3 regions of the Oerskovia sp. 140933 genome follow, and region 1 is predicted to be linked to each of the others. Evidence: riboswitches for the same ligand, from Rfam matches in the RefSeq annotation. Region 1 holds a riboswitch; each other region holds the start of a gene.

What was found. Region 1 has a riboswitch for S-adenosylmethionine ahead of NHG27_RS18165 (rhodanese-like domain-containing protein). Riboswitches for the same ligand answer to the same signal wherever they lie in the genome.
Region 2: it holds a riboswitch for S-adenosylmethionine, as region 1 does, so the genes downstream of both, NHG27_RS15990 (methylenetetrahydrofolate reductase) here and NHG27_RS18165 (rhodanese-like domain-containing protein) in region 1, are expected to answer to the same signal.
Region 3: it holds a riboswitch for S-adenosylmethionine, as region 1 does, so the genes downstream of both, NHG27_RS13835 (hypothetical protein) here and NHG27_RS18165 (rhodanese-like domain-containing protein) in region 1, are expected to answer to the same signal.

The regions. Positions count from the first base shown of each region.
Region 1 covers NZ_JAMXIO010000052.1:11,844-15,075, forward strand. The annotation lists gene NHG27_RS18160 (O-succinylhomoserine sulfhydrylase) at 1-1,254, opposite strand, end outside; gene NHG27_RS18165 (rhodanese-like domain-containing protein) at 1,278-1,742, opposite strand; SAM riboswitch class I at 1,749-1,841, opposite strand; gene NHG27_RS18170 (phosphotransferase) at 1,915-2,721, shown strand; SAM riboswitch class IV at 2,821-2,935, shown strand; gene NHG27_RS18175 (aminotransferase class V-fold PLP-dependent enzyme) at 2,977-3,232, shown strand, end outside.
Region 2 covers NZ_JAMXIO010000036.1:12,105-15,336, forward strand. The annotation lists gene metE (5-methyltetrahydropteroyltriglutamate--homocysteine S-methyltransferase) at 1-958, opposite strand, end outside; gene NHG27_RS15990 (methylenetetrahydrofolate reductase) at 980-2,029, opposite strand; SAM riboswitch class I at 2,151-2,253, opposite strand; gene NHG27_RS15995 (NYN domain-containing protein) at 2,546-3,232, shown strand, end outside.
Region 3 covers NZ_JAMXIO010000026.1:54,337-57,568, forward strand. The annotation lists gene NHG27_RS13830 (hypothetical protein) at 1-639, opposite strand, end outside; gene NHG27_RS13835 (hypothetical protein) at 772-1,143, opposite strand; SAM riboswitch class IV at 1,249-1,361, opposite strand; gene NHG27_RS13840 (cold-shock protein) at 1,493-1,696, opposite strand; gene NHG27_RS13845 (aldo/keto reductase) at 2,270-3,121, shown strand.

The sequences.
Region 1 (3,232 bases):
GCGGTGCAGCGCCTGCTCGACGTCCTCGATCAGGTCGAGCGGGTCCTCGAGGCCGATCGACAGGCGCACGGTCGTCTCCGCGATCCCGACGGCGGCACGACCCTCCGGCCCCAGCTTGCGGTGCGTCGTGGTCGCAGGGTGCGTGATGAGGGACTTGGCGTCACCCAGGTTGTTGGAGATGTCCACGATCCGCAGCGCGTCGAGGAACTGGAACGTGCGCTTCTTGAGGAGCTCGGGGTCCGTGCCCGGGTCGTCGGCGCCGGGCACGTCGAGGTTGAACGTGACGACCGTCCCGCCGCCGCTCTGCTGGGCCTTGGCGAGCTCGACCTGCGGGTGCGAGGCGAGGAACGGGTAGCGCACGGCCGTGATGCCGGGCAGCTCCTCGAGCGCGGTCGCGACCTGGAGGGCCGCGGCGTTCTGGGCCTTGACGCGCACCGACAGGGTCTCGAGCCCCTTGACCAGGACCCACGCGTTGAACGCGCTGAGCGAGGGACCGGTGTTGCGGATGAACGTCTGGACCGGGCCCTTGACGTACTCCTCGGAGCCCAGGATGGCGCCGCCGAGCACGCGTCCCTGGCCGTCGATGTGCTTGGTCGCCGAGTACACGACGACGTCCGCGCCGAGCTCGAGCGGCTTCTGGAGGACGGGCGTCGCGAACACGTTGTCGAGCACGACGACCGCGCCCGCCGCGTGCGCGAGGTCGCTCACGCGGCGCACGTCGATCACGTCCTGCATGGGGTTGGACGGGGTCTCGAAGAAGACGACGTCCGCAGGGGTCGACAGCGCCTCCTCCCACTGCGACAGCACGTGGCCGTCGACGTAGTCGGTGCGCACGCCCCACTTGGCGAAGATCTCGTCGAAGATCACGAGCGAGGATCCGAACAGTGCGCGGGCCGCCACGATGCGCGACCCGGAACCGACGAGCGCCGCGAGCGAGGTGAAGACTGCGGACATGCCCGAGGCCGTGGCGTAGCAGGCCTCCGCCCCCTCGATGAGGCGCAGTCGCTCCTCGAACGTGTGCACGGTCGGGTTGCCGTAGCGCGAGTAGATGAAGCGGTCGACCTCGCCCGTGAACGCGGCCTCGGCCTCGGCCGCGCTCCCGTAGACGTAGCCCTGCGTGAGGAAGAGGGCCTCGCTCGTCTCCTCGAACTCGGAGCGGGCGTGGCCACCGCGCACCGCGAGGGTGTCGGGTCGCGCCGAGCGGGGGAGCGGACCGCGGCCCGAGCCTCCGGGGATCCCGGCGGGGATGCGCAGGACGCCGTCGCCCGTCGCGGCGCTCACGACTGCGTCCAGGGGAGACCGGCGGCACGCCAGCCGTCGGCGCCGCGGTGCCCGGCGGTGTCGAGCGCTCCCTCGAATCCCTCGAGGACGTTGTACGCGGGGCCCAGGCCTGCGGCCGTCGCAGCCTTGGCCGCGCCGATCGACCGCGCTCCGGAGCGGCAGAGGAGGACGACCGGTCGCTCGGGCGTCACGCCTGCCGCGCGGAGGTCCGCGACGAACGACGCGTTGGGGCGGCCCGCGACGTCGACCCACTGGGTCAGGACCGGCTCCCGGCCCGTCGAGGACAGGTCGGGGACTCCGACGAACCGCCACTCGGCGTCGGTGCGGACATCGACGAGGACGGCGCTCGGGTCGTTCTGGAGCAGGGTCCACGCCTGCTCGGGCGTGAGGTCGCCCGCGTAGCCGTCGGCGGGTCGGGCGGGAGGGACCGGTGCAGCGGTCGCGCGGTCGGGGGAACTCATGGTGATCCTCCATCGGTCGTGGCGGTAGCACCCTCGCCCGTCACCGGGGGGTTGCTGCGGCGTCATCGTGCCAAGTCACTCAGCCGCTCTGGATGGTTGCGTCGGATCGTACGTCACCGTGACCACGGAATGGAATGGACGTCTCGCAGGGTGGTCGGGGTAGGTTCTGCGCATGAACCGCTTCCCCGAGCCGGACCAGGACGCAACCGACCAGGCCGAGGATGTCCTGGCCGGCGGGAACTCGACCGTGGTCGTGCGACGCGGCGACACCGTGCGACGCACCGCCGGGCCCTGGACGCCGACCGTCCAGGCGTTCCTGCGCCACCTGCGCGCGCACGGCATCGCCGAGGTGCCCGAGCCGCTGGGGACCGACGGCCAGGGGCGCGAGGTGCTGTCCTACCTCCCGGGCGAGGTCGCGAACTACCCCCTTCCCCTGTGGGTCTGGGACGAGTCCGTGCTCCGGGGCGCGGGGGAGCTCCTGCGGCGCGTGCACGACGCGAGCGTCGGTTTCCTCGCCGCGGGCGACGCGCCCGCGCCACCCCTCTGGCAGAGCGCACCGCACGAGCCCGCTGAGGTCGTGTGCCGCAACGACGTCGCGCCGTACAACCTGACCTTCCGCGACGGCGCCGTGGTCGGCCTCATCGACTTCGACACCGCGAGCCCGGGCCCCCGGGTCCGGGACCTGGCGTACCTGGGCTACCGGCTCGCGCCCTTCGTGACGGACGCCGAGGGCGGGGAGGGGAGCGGCGTCGTCGGGCGCCTGGATCCTCTTGCGCGGCTCGATGTGCTGGTCGAGGCCTACGGGGTGCCGTACTCGCGCCGCGACGTCCTGGCCGCGATGGCCTCGAAGCTCGACGAGCTCGCGGCGTACACGGACGGGCGCGCTGCGGACACGGGCCGGAACGACTTCCTGGACCATGCGGCCATGTACCGGGCCGACGCGCGCCGGGTCGAGGCGCTGGGCGTCGCGTCCCGGTAGTGACCGTCCTGCCCGCCTGACAGACCGTGCTGACCACCATCCGAGACGCCCTGCCCACCAGTTGACACGCTCTGTGGGCCTCGCCCATCCTGGACACCAGGTCATGAGTGCCAGCGCAAAACCCCGGTTTGCTGGCCGGCAACCCTCCTCCGCGGTGGGGTGCCCCGGGTGACGACCAGGTCCCTCTCTATCAGGAGGGGGGCAAGCGCGGAGGGGCCGGCACGGCGAACTCCGACGACCACCGGAGGACGTGCCATGAGCGCACACGCAGTCATCGAAGCCCCCACCTCGTGTGCCGTGCTGCCCGTCGTGGGCAGCGACACCCTGGTCCCGCTCGTCGACGGGCGCAGCGTCCCGTACGCGAACCTCGACGTCGCGGCGTCGGCCCCTGCGCTGCAGGTCGTGGCCGACCGCGTCAACGAGGTCCTGCCGCTCTACGCGAGCGTGCACCGCGGCGCGGGCTACCTGTCGCAGGTGTCGACGGCCCTCTACGAGTCGGCACGTCGGACCG
Region 2 (3,232 bases), on a different contig from region 1:
GCCAGACGTTGTGGCCGTCGATCACGCCCGCGACGACCGTCTTGTCCGCCAGGCCCGCGACGGGGCCCGCCGGGACGGCGCCCTTGACGAGGTCGAGCGAGATCGCCTCCACGTCGGTCGCGGCCAGGAGCGCGAGGCCGTCCTCCCCGGGGCCGACGAGCCCGCCGAACGGCGCCCCCACGAGGATCGCGGGGCGCTCGGTGCCCACCGCGAGCTCGGAAGCGAGCACCCGGTACGCCTCGGTGACCGCGGCGTGGACCTCGGCAGCCGGCACGTCGACCGAGTCGGACACGAGCGCGGGCTCGTCGAGCTGCACCCACGGTGCGCCCGCCGCGGCCAGGGCGCGCAGCAGCTCGACGTACACGGGCAGGACGTCCGCGAGGCGGGAGAGCGGCGAGTAGCCCGCGGGCGCGTCGTCCGAGGCCTTCGACAGCGCGAGGAACGTCACGGGCCCGACGACGACGGGCCGCGTCACGACACCCGCGTCCCTGGCCTCGACGAACTGGCGCACGACGCGGTCGTCGGCGAGACGGACGGGGGTCTCGGGGCCGATCTCGGGGACCAGGTAGTGGTAGTTCGTGTCGAACCACTTGGTCATCTCGAGCGGGGCGTCCTCACCGGCGCCGCGCGCGACCGTGAAGTAGCCCGCGAGGTCCAGCGCGCCCTTCTCGTCGGTGAGCGACGCGAAACGCGACGGGACGGCACCGAGGAGAGCGACGACGTCGAGCACCTGGTCGTAGTAGGAGAACGAGCCGGGCACGGCGCCCGACGTGGCGTCGAGGCCCAGGTCGACGAGGCGCTTCGCGGCGGCGACGCGCAGCGCCGAGGCCGTGGCCTCGAGCTCGTCGGCCGTGATCCGGCCGGCCCAGAAGGACTCGACGGCCTTCTTGAGCTCGCGGCGCGGGCCGATGCGGGGGTAGCCGAGGACGGAACCGGACGGGAAGGTGGGTGCACTCATGGGTGAATACCTCTGAACTGGTCAGACCGAGGAGCTGCCCAGGGCAGGCTCGGCGGAGGGAAGGGGAGTGCCGGAGACCCACGGCCCGCTGGCCAGGTCGGGGGTGCGGGACGAGACGCCGCCGGCGTCTCCCGCTACCCCACCGCCGAGGTCGACTCCCTCGAGCAGGTCTAGAGCGGCTTGGTGCTTGTTGAAGGTGTAGATGTGGAGGCCGGGCGCGCCGGCCGCGAGGACCTGGCGCGCGAGCGCGACCGAGTGCCGGATGCCCAGGGCGTGGCGCGCGGCCGGGTCGGCCTCGGCCTCGAGGGCCTCGACGATCCGGCGCGGTGCGGGGACGCCCGTGAGCTCCTCGACGCGCGCGAGGCGGGCCGGGTCCGTCATGGGCAGGAGGCCCGCGAGGATGGGGATGGTCACCCCGGCGGCGCGCGCCTCGGCGACGAAGTCGATGTACGACGAGGCCTCGTAGAAGAGCTGCGTGATCGCGAAGTCCGCGCCCGCCTGCTGCTTCTGCCACAGGCGGCGCACCTCCTGCGTCCGGCTCGTGCCCGCAGCGAGGTTGCCGTCGGGGAACGTCGCGACCGCGATGGTCAGGGGGCGCGCCGCGCCGCGCAGGGCGATGCTCGGGCTCGCGGCGCAGCGAGCGGCCTCGACCTCGCGCAGCAGGGCCACGAGCTCGGCGCTCGACCGCACGCCGTCCTCGCCGGGGCGCCAGTCGGGCTGGTCGCGCGGAGGGTCCCCCCGCAGTGCGAGGAAGCTGCGCACGCCCGCTTCGAGGAAGTCGGTGATGACGTCCTCGACGTCCTCGCGCGACGCGCCCACGCAGGTCAGGTGCGCGATGGGCAGCACGGGCGTGCCGTGCAGGAGCTGGCTGATGACGCGGCGCGAGGTCTCGCGGTCCGTGCCGGCCGCGCCGTACGTGACGGACACGAAGTCGGGCGACGTCGCGACGAGCCGGCGCGCGGTCTCCCAGAACTTGGGCGCGGCGTCGGGACGGCGCGGGGGCATGAGCTCGAACGACACCGTGGGTCGCGGCGCCTCGTGCCCGAAGTGCCCCAGGTCGACGATGCTCATCGTGCGGCCGCCAGGGGCGCTCGGACGGTGGCTGCAGCGGTGGCCGCACGGCTCGTGCAGGGTGCGGTGCGCAGTACCCCGGTGTGCGGGGTGGCGCAGGAAGATGCCTCGGTCATGAATCGCTCCATCGAACCTGGCTGTAGCACCCGTACCCGCGGGAGGCTTCCGTTGGGGGGTTGCTGCGGTGTCAACGAGCCAGGACTCTCGACCGCTCTGGATGGTGTTGACGATCGTAGGGGGAATCCATGATCTGAGCCAGATTCTGCTCGGATCGTGAGACAGAAGGGTCTGGGAGCGGGAAATCGACCCGTTTGGCGGTCTCGTCCCCGTCTGCAAGGCGCTTCGTCGGTCCTGCGGGTGCTCTCCCAACGTACGCCTGTCGGGCGCCCCCGGACGGGCGCACGTCGTCGGTCGGCGTGGCCGCGTCGTGCCGACGCTCCGGCCGCAGGGGACCTTGACGCGCTGGCCGCCGCGGCGGATGGGCATTCGGCCTGCGCGGGCCATACCCTGGCGGATATGGACACCGAAGAACGTCTGGCCGTCTTCCTCGACTACGACAACCTCGCGCTGGGCGCGCGCGACCACCTGGGCGGGATGACCTTCGACTTCAAGCCGATCGCCGACGCGCTCGCCGCGCGCGGCCGGGTGGTCGTCCGCCGCGCCTACGCCGACTGGTCGTACTTCGACGAGGACCGCCGCTCCCTGACCCGCCACCAGGTCGAGCTCATCGAGATGCCCCAGCGCATGGGGGCCTCGCGCAAGAACGCCGCCGACATCAAGATGGTCGTCGACGCGATCGAGATGGCCTTCGAGCGTGAGTACATCTCCACCTTCGTCATGTGTACGGGGGACAGCGACTTCTCACCCCTCGTGCACAAGCTGCGCGAGCTCAACAAGCGCGTGATCGGGATCGGCGTCGAGAACTCGACCTCGAAGCTGCTTCCCCCCGCGTGCGACGAGTTCCTCTTCTACGACCGCCTCGAGGGCGTCGAGATCCCTGACGAGCCCGTCGAGCGCAAGCGCTCCTCGAACAGCTCGAACCGCAGCACGACCCGCAAGTCGTCCGGCCGCTCGTCGGGCTCGTCGGGCAAGGCTGCGACCGCGCCCGCCCCCGAGGCCGCGACGCCGCCCGCGTCGCCCGCGTCGCCTGCAGAGGCGGTACAGGCGGAGACCGAGCCGACCCCGGTCCCGCTGGACGTCGAG
Region 3 (3,232 bases), on a different contig from region 1:
CGCGCCTCCGGCCTCGGTGAAGCCGGGCTCGCCGCCCGCCGTCTCGGCCCCGGCCTCGGTCGCCCCGGGGTCACCCTCGGTCGCGCCCGGGTCGCCGGCGCCAGAGGTGCCGCCGTCGCCCGCGAAGTCCGCCGTCGGGTCGCCGAACATCGGCCCGAACATCATGTTCGCGACCGCCGAGCCGATCACGACGCCCGCGATGGTGCCGAGCATGCTCGAGCCGATCATCGAGCCCATGCCCGGCGCGCCCTGCCGACCCCCGAACGACCGCTCGAGGGTCCCGGGGTTGCGCATCTCGGCGCGGGTCGCCATGCGGGCGAGCGACTGCGGGTCGTCGGAGGTCGCACGCTCCGCGGGCGGCACCTGCTGGCCGAGGTCGGTCAGGACGCGCCGGCGCTGCTCGGGGGTCAGCCTCTCGAACGCCTCGGCGTGCGCCTGCTCGACGGCCTCCGGGGGAGCGGTGCGCAGCAGGTACCGGTAGCGGTCGATCGCGACGTCGTCCTCGCTGCGCGCAGGCCCGGTGGGTGCGAGGGGTGGTGTGCCGTACGCGGGGGACTCGTGGCCGTCGTAGGTCGCGTGGCGGCGCGGCATCCCGTCGTCCTGCGGGGCGCGGCCGAGGAGGCGGTCGAGGAATCCCATGAGCGTGTCCTTTGGTCGAACCGGGCGCGGGCGGGTGCCCACACGGGTTCAACGCGGTGCCTGGCCCGTGCGTTCCGTCGAGGGCGCGATCCGGCCGCGACCCGCCCGGCGAGCCAGGGCGGGACCACGCGCTCAGCGCGGGGCGGGTTCCGGCACGTGGCCCACCCCGCCGAGCAGCCGGACGTTGAGCGTGCTGAAGCCGACCTCGAGCGCGTGGTACTGCTCGTGCACGCGCACGCCCTGCCCGGCAGCGAGGTCGAGCGCGGTGTGGTGCCACACCCGGCACGCCCCCTCGCCGGTCGTGTACTCCACGACGACCTCGGCACCGGCGTCGACCGACCGCACCGCGAGCACGACCCCGTCGCGCCAGCCCCAGGGCCGGTTGCGGAGCATGCGGCCGTGGAGGGCGTGCAGGAGGTGCCCGGGGCCGAACTGGCGGCACACGACGGACGGGGGGCAGGCGGCAGCGGAGGCTGCCTCACGGTCCACGACGCGCTCGGCCATGGTGCTCCTTCTCTCCGTGCCCGACGGCGGAGCTCCCCCGCGTGCGGAGACCTCGCCCGGGACAGCCCCGGGTGAGGGGCACGAGGAGGTGCGCTGCGGCGTCGGGCCTCGCTCTTCCCCCACGGACGCGGGGGCGGGTCTTCCTCCGGGAGCACCGTGCGCGATCACGCGGTTGCCGGACCAGCACGCCGGAGGGCGGTTCGCTGGTCCTCTGGACCGTTCTCAGTTCTACCACGGCGTCACGGACCGAGCACGGGGGCTCCTGGTCCTGGACGCACGAGTGCCCCCGACCGGCGAACCGGTCGGGGGCACTCGATCAATGATCAGGTTCGCCCGGAGGCGAGTGAGATCAGAGCGGGCGGATGTTCTCCGCCTGCGGGCCCTTGGGGCCCTGCGTCACGTCGAACTCGACGCGCTGGTTCTCCTCGAGCGAGCGGAAGCCCTGCGTCTGGATGGCGGAGTAGTGCGCGAACACGTCGGCGCTGCCGTCCTCAGGTGCGATGAAGCCGTAGCCCTTTTCGCCGTTGAACCACTTCACGGTTCCCAATGCCATGGGGATCTCCTTCTAGAGTTTCAAACAGCTCCATGATCTGGAGCCGAACATCACGGTGTTCGTCGTCAACTCTTGGGTAACAAGGTTCGCGGTGGCATGGGGCCGTTGCGCAAGGACAAGCGAGGCACTGCAATCTCACCGGCTACGGTACAGGGGGAAGTGCGACTGTGCTAGCCCTGGGAGGTAACGAGTCAAGCACGCGTGTCGCCCAACAGGGTCAGGGGCCTGCAAAACGGGCACCGGCACGAGCACCGGACCCGGACCCCGCGTGGCGTCCGCGACGCCCCGCCGAGCGTCCGCCACCGAGGTGAGCACGCCGTCGAACCGGGGGATCACCCCAGGTCCGACGCCTGCGAGAGGCCCGACCCGCCGTCGGGGACGGTTCTGCGAGGCGCCGGCTCACGGCACGCAGGGTCGACGACCCGTTGCGCCAGGAGAGGACACTGGTCACAGCATCGCGCATCCGGCGCCCCGCGGGCACGGCGACCACCGGTCCGGGCACGGCCGGTCGTGCCCCGGCGAGCCCTGCCGCGTCGGGTGGAAGCCCCCGCGGGCGCCCGGTAGAACTGGAGGATGGTGTCTCCCACGCAGGTCCCCGACGTCCTCCTGAACAACGGTGTCGCCGTCCCGCAGGTCGGGCTCGGTGTCTTCAAGGTCCCCGAGGACGCCACGCAGCGCACCGTCGAGCTGGCCCTCGAGGCCGGGTACCGGCACATCGACACCGCAGCCGGCTACTACAACGAGGCCGGTGTCGGGGCCGCGCTGCGCGCGACCGGGCTGCACCGCCGCGAGATCTTCGTGACGACCAAGCTCCGCAACGGCGACCAGGGCTTCGAGTCCGCGCTGCAGGCGTTCGAGGACTCGCGCGAGGCGCTCGACGTCGAGGTCGTCGACCTCTACCTCGTCCACTGGCCCGTCCCCAGCAGGGGCCTCTACGTCGAGACCTGGCGAGCCTTCGAGAAGCTGTACGCCGACGGCGCCGCCCGCGCGATCGGCGTCTCCAACTTCCTGCCCGACCACCTCGCGCGGCTCCTGGCAGAGACCGACGTCGTGCCCGCCGTGAACCAGATCGAGGTCCACCCGACCTACCAGCAGCGCGCGACGCAGGACGCGACCCGGGCCGCGGGCATCGCGGTCGAGGCGTACTCACCCCTCGGGCGCGGCACCGACCTCGACGCCCCCGCGGTCACCTCGATCGCCGAGACGCACGGCGTCACGCCCGCCCAGGTCGTCCTGCGCTGGCACCTGCAGCACGACCGGATCGTGATCCCCAAGTCGGTCGACCCCAGGCGCATCGCGACGAACATCGACCTGTTCGGCTTCGAGCTGACCGCCGGCGAGGTCGCGGCGATCGACGGCCTCGACTCCGACGTCCGGCTCGGCTCCGACCCCGCGACGGCCGCGTTCTCGCAGTACCCCTCCTGAGGCCGTACCCCTCCTGAGGCCGTACCCCTCCTGAGACGGCGGCCCCTCCTGAGACGGCGGCCTCTCCCGACCGCGGGAAGGCCGTCCGCCCGCGGTCCGACGGACCGGCGC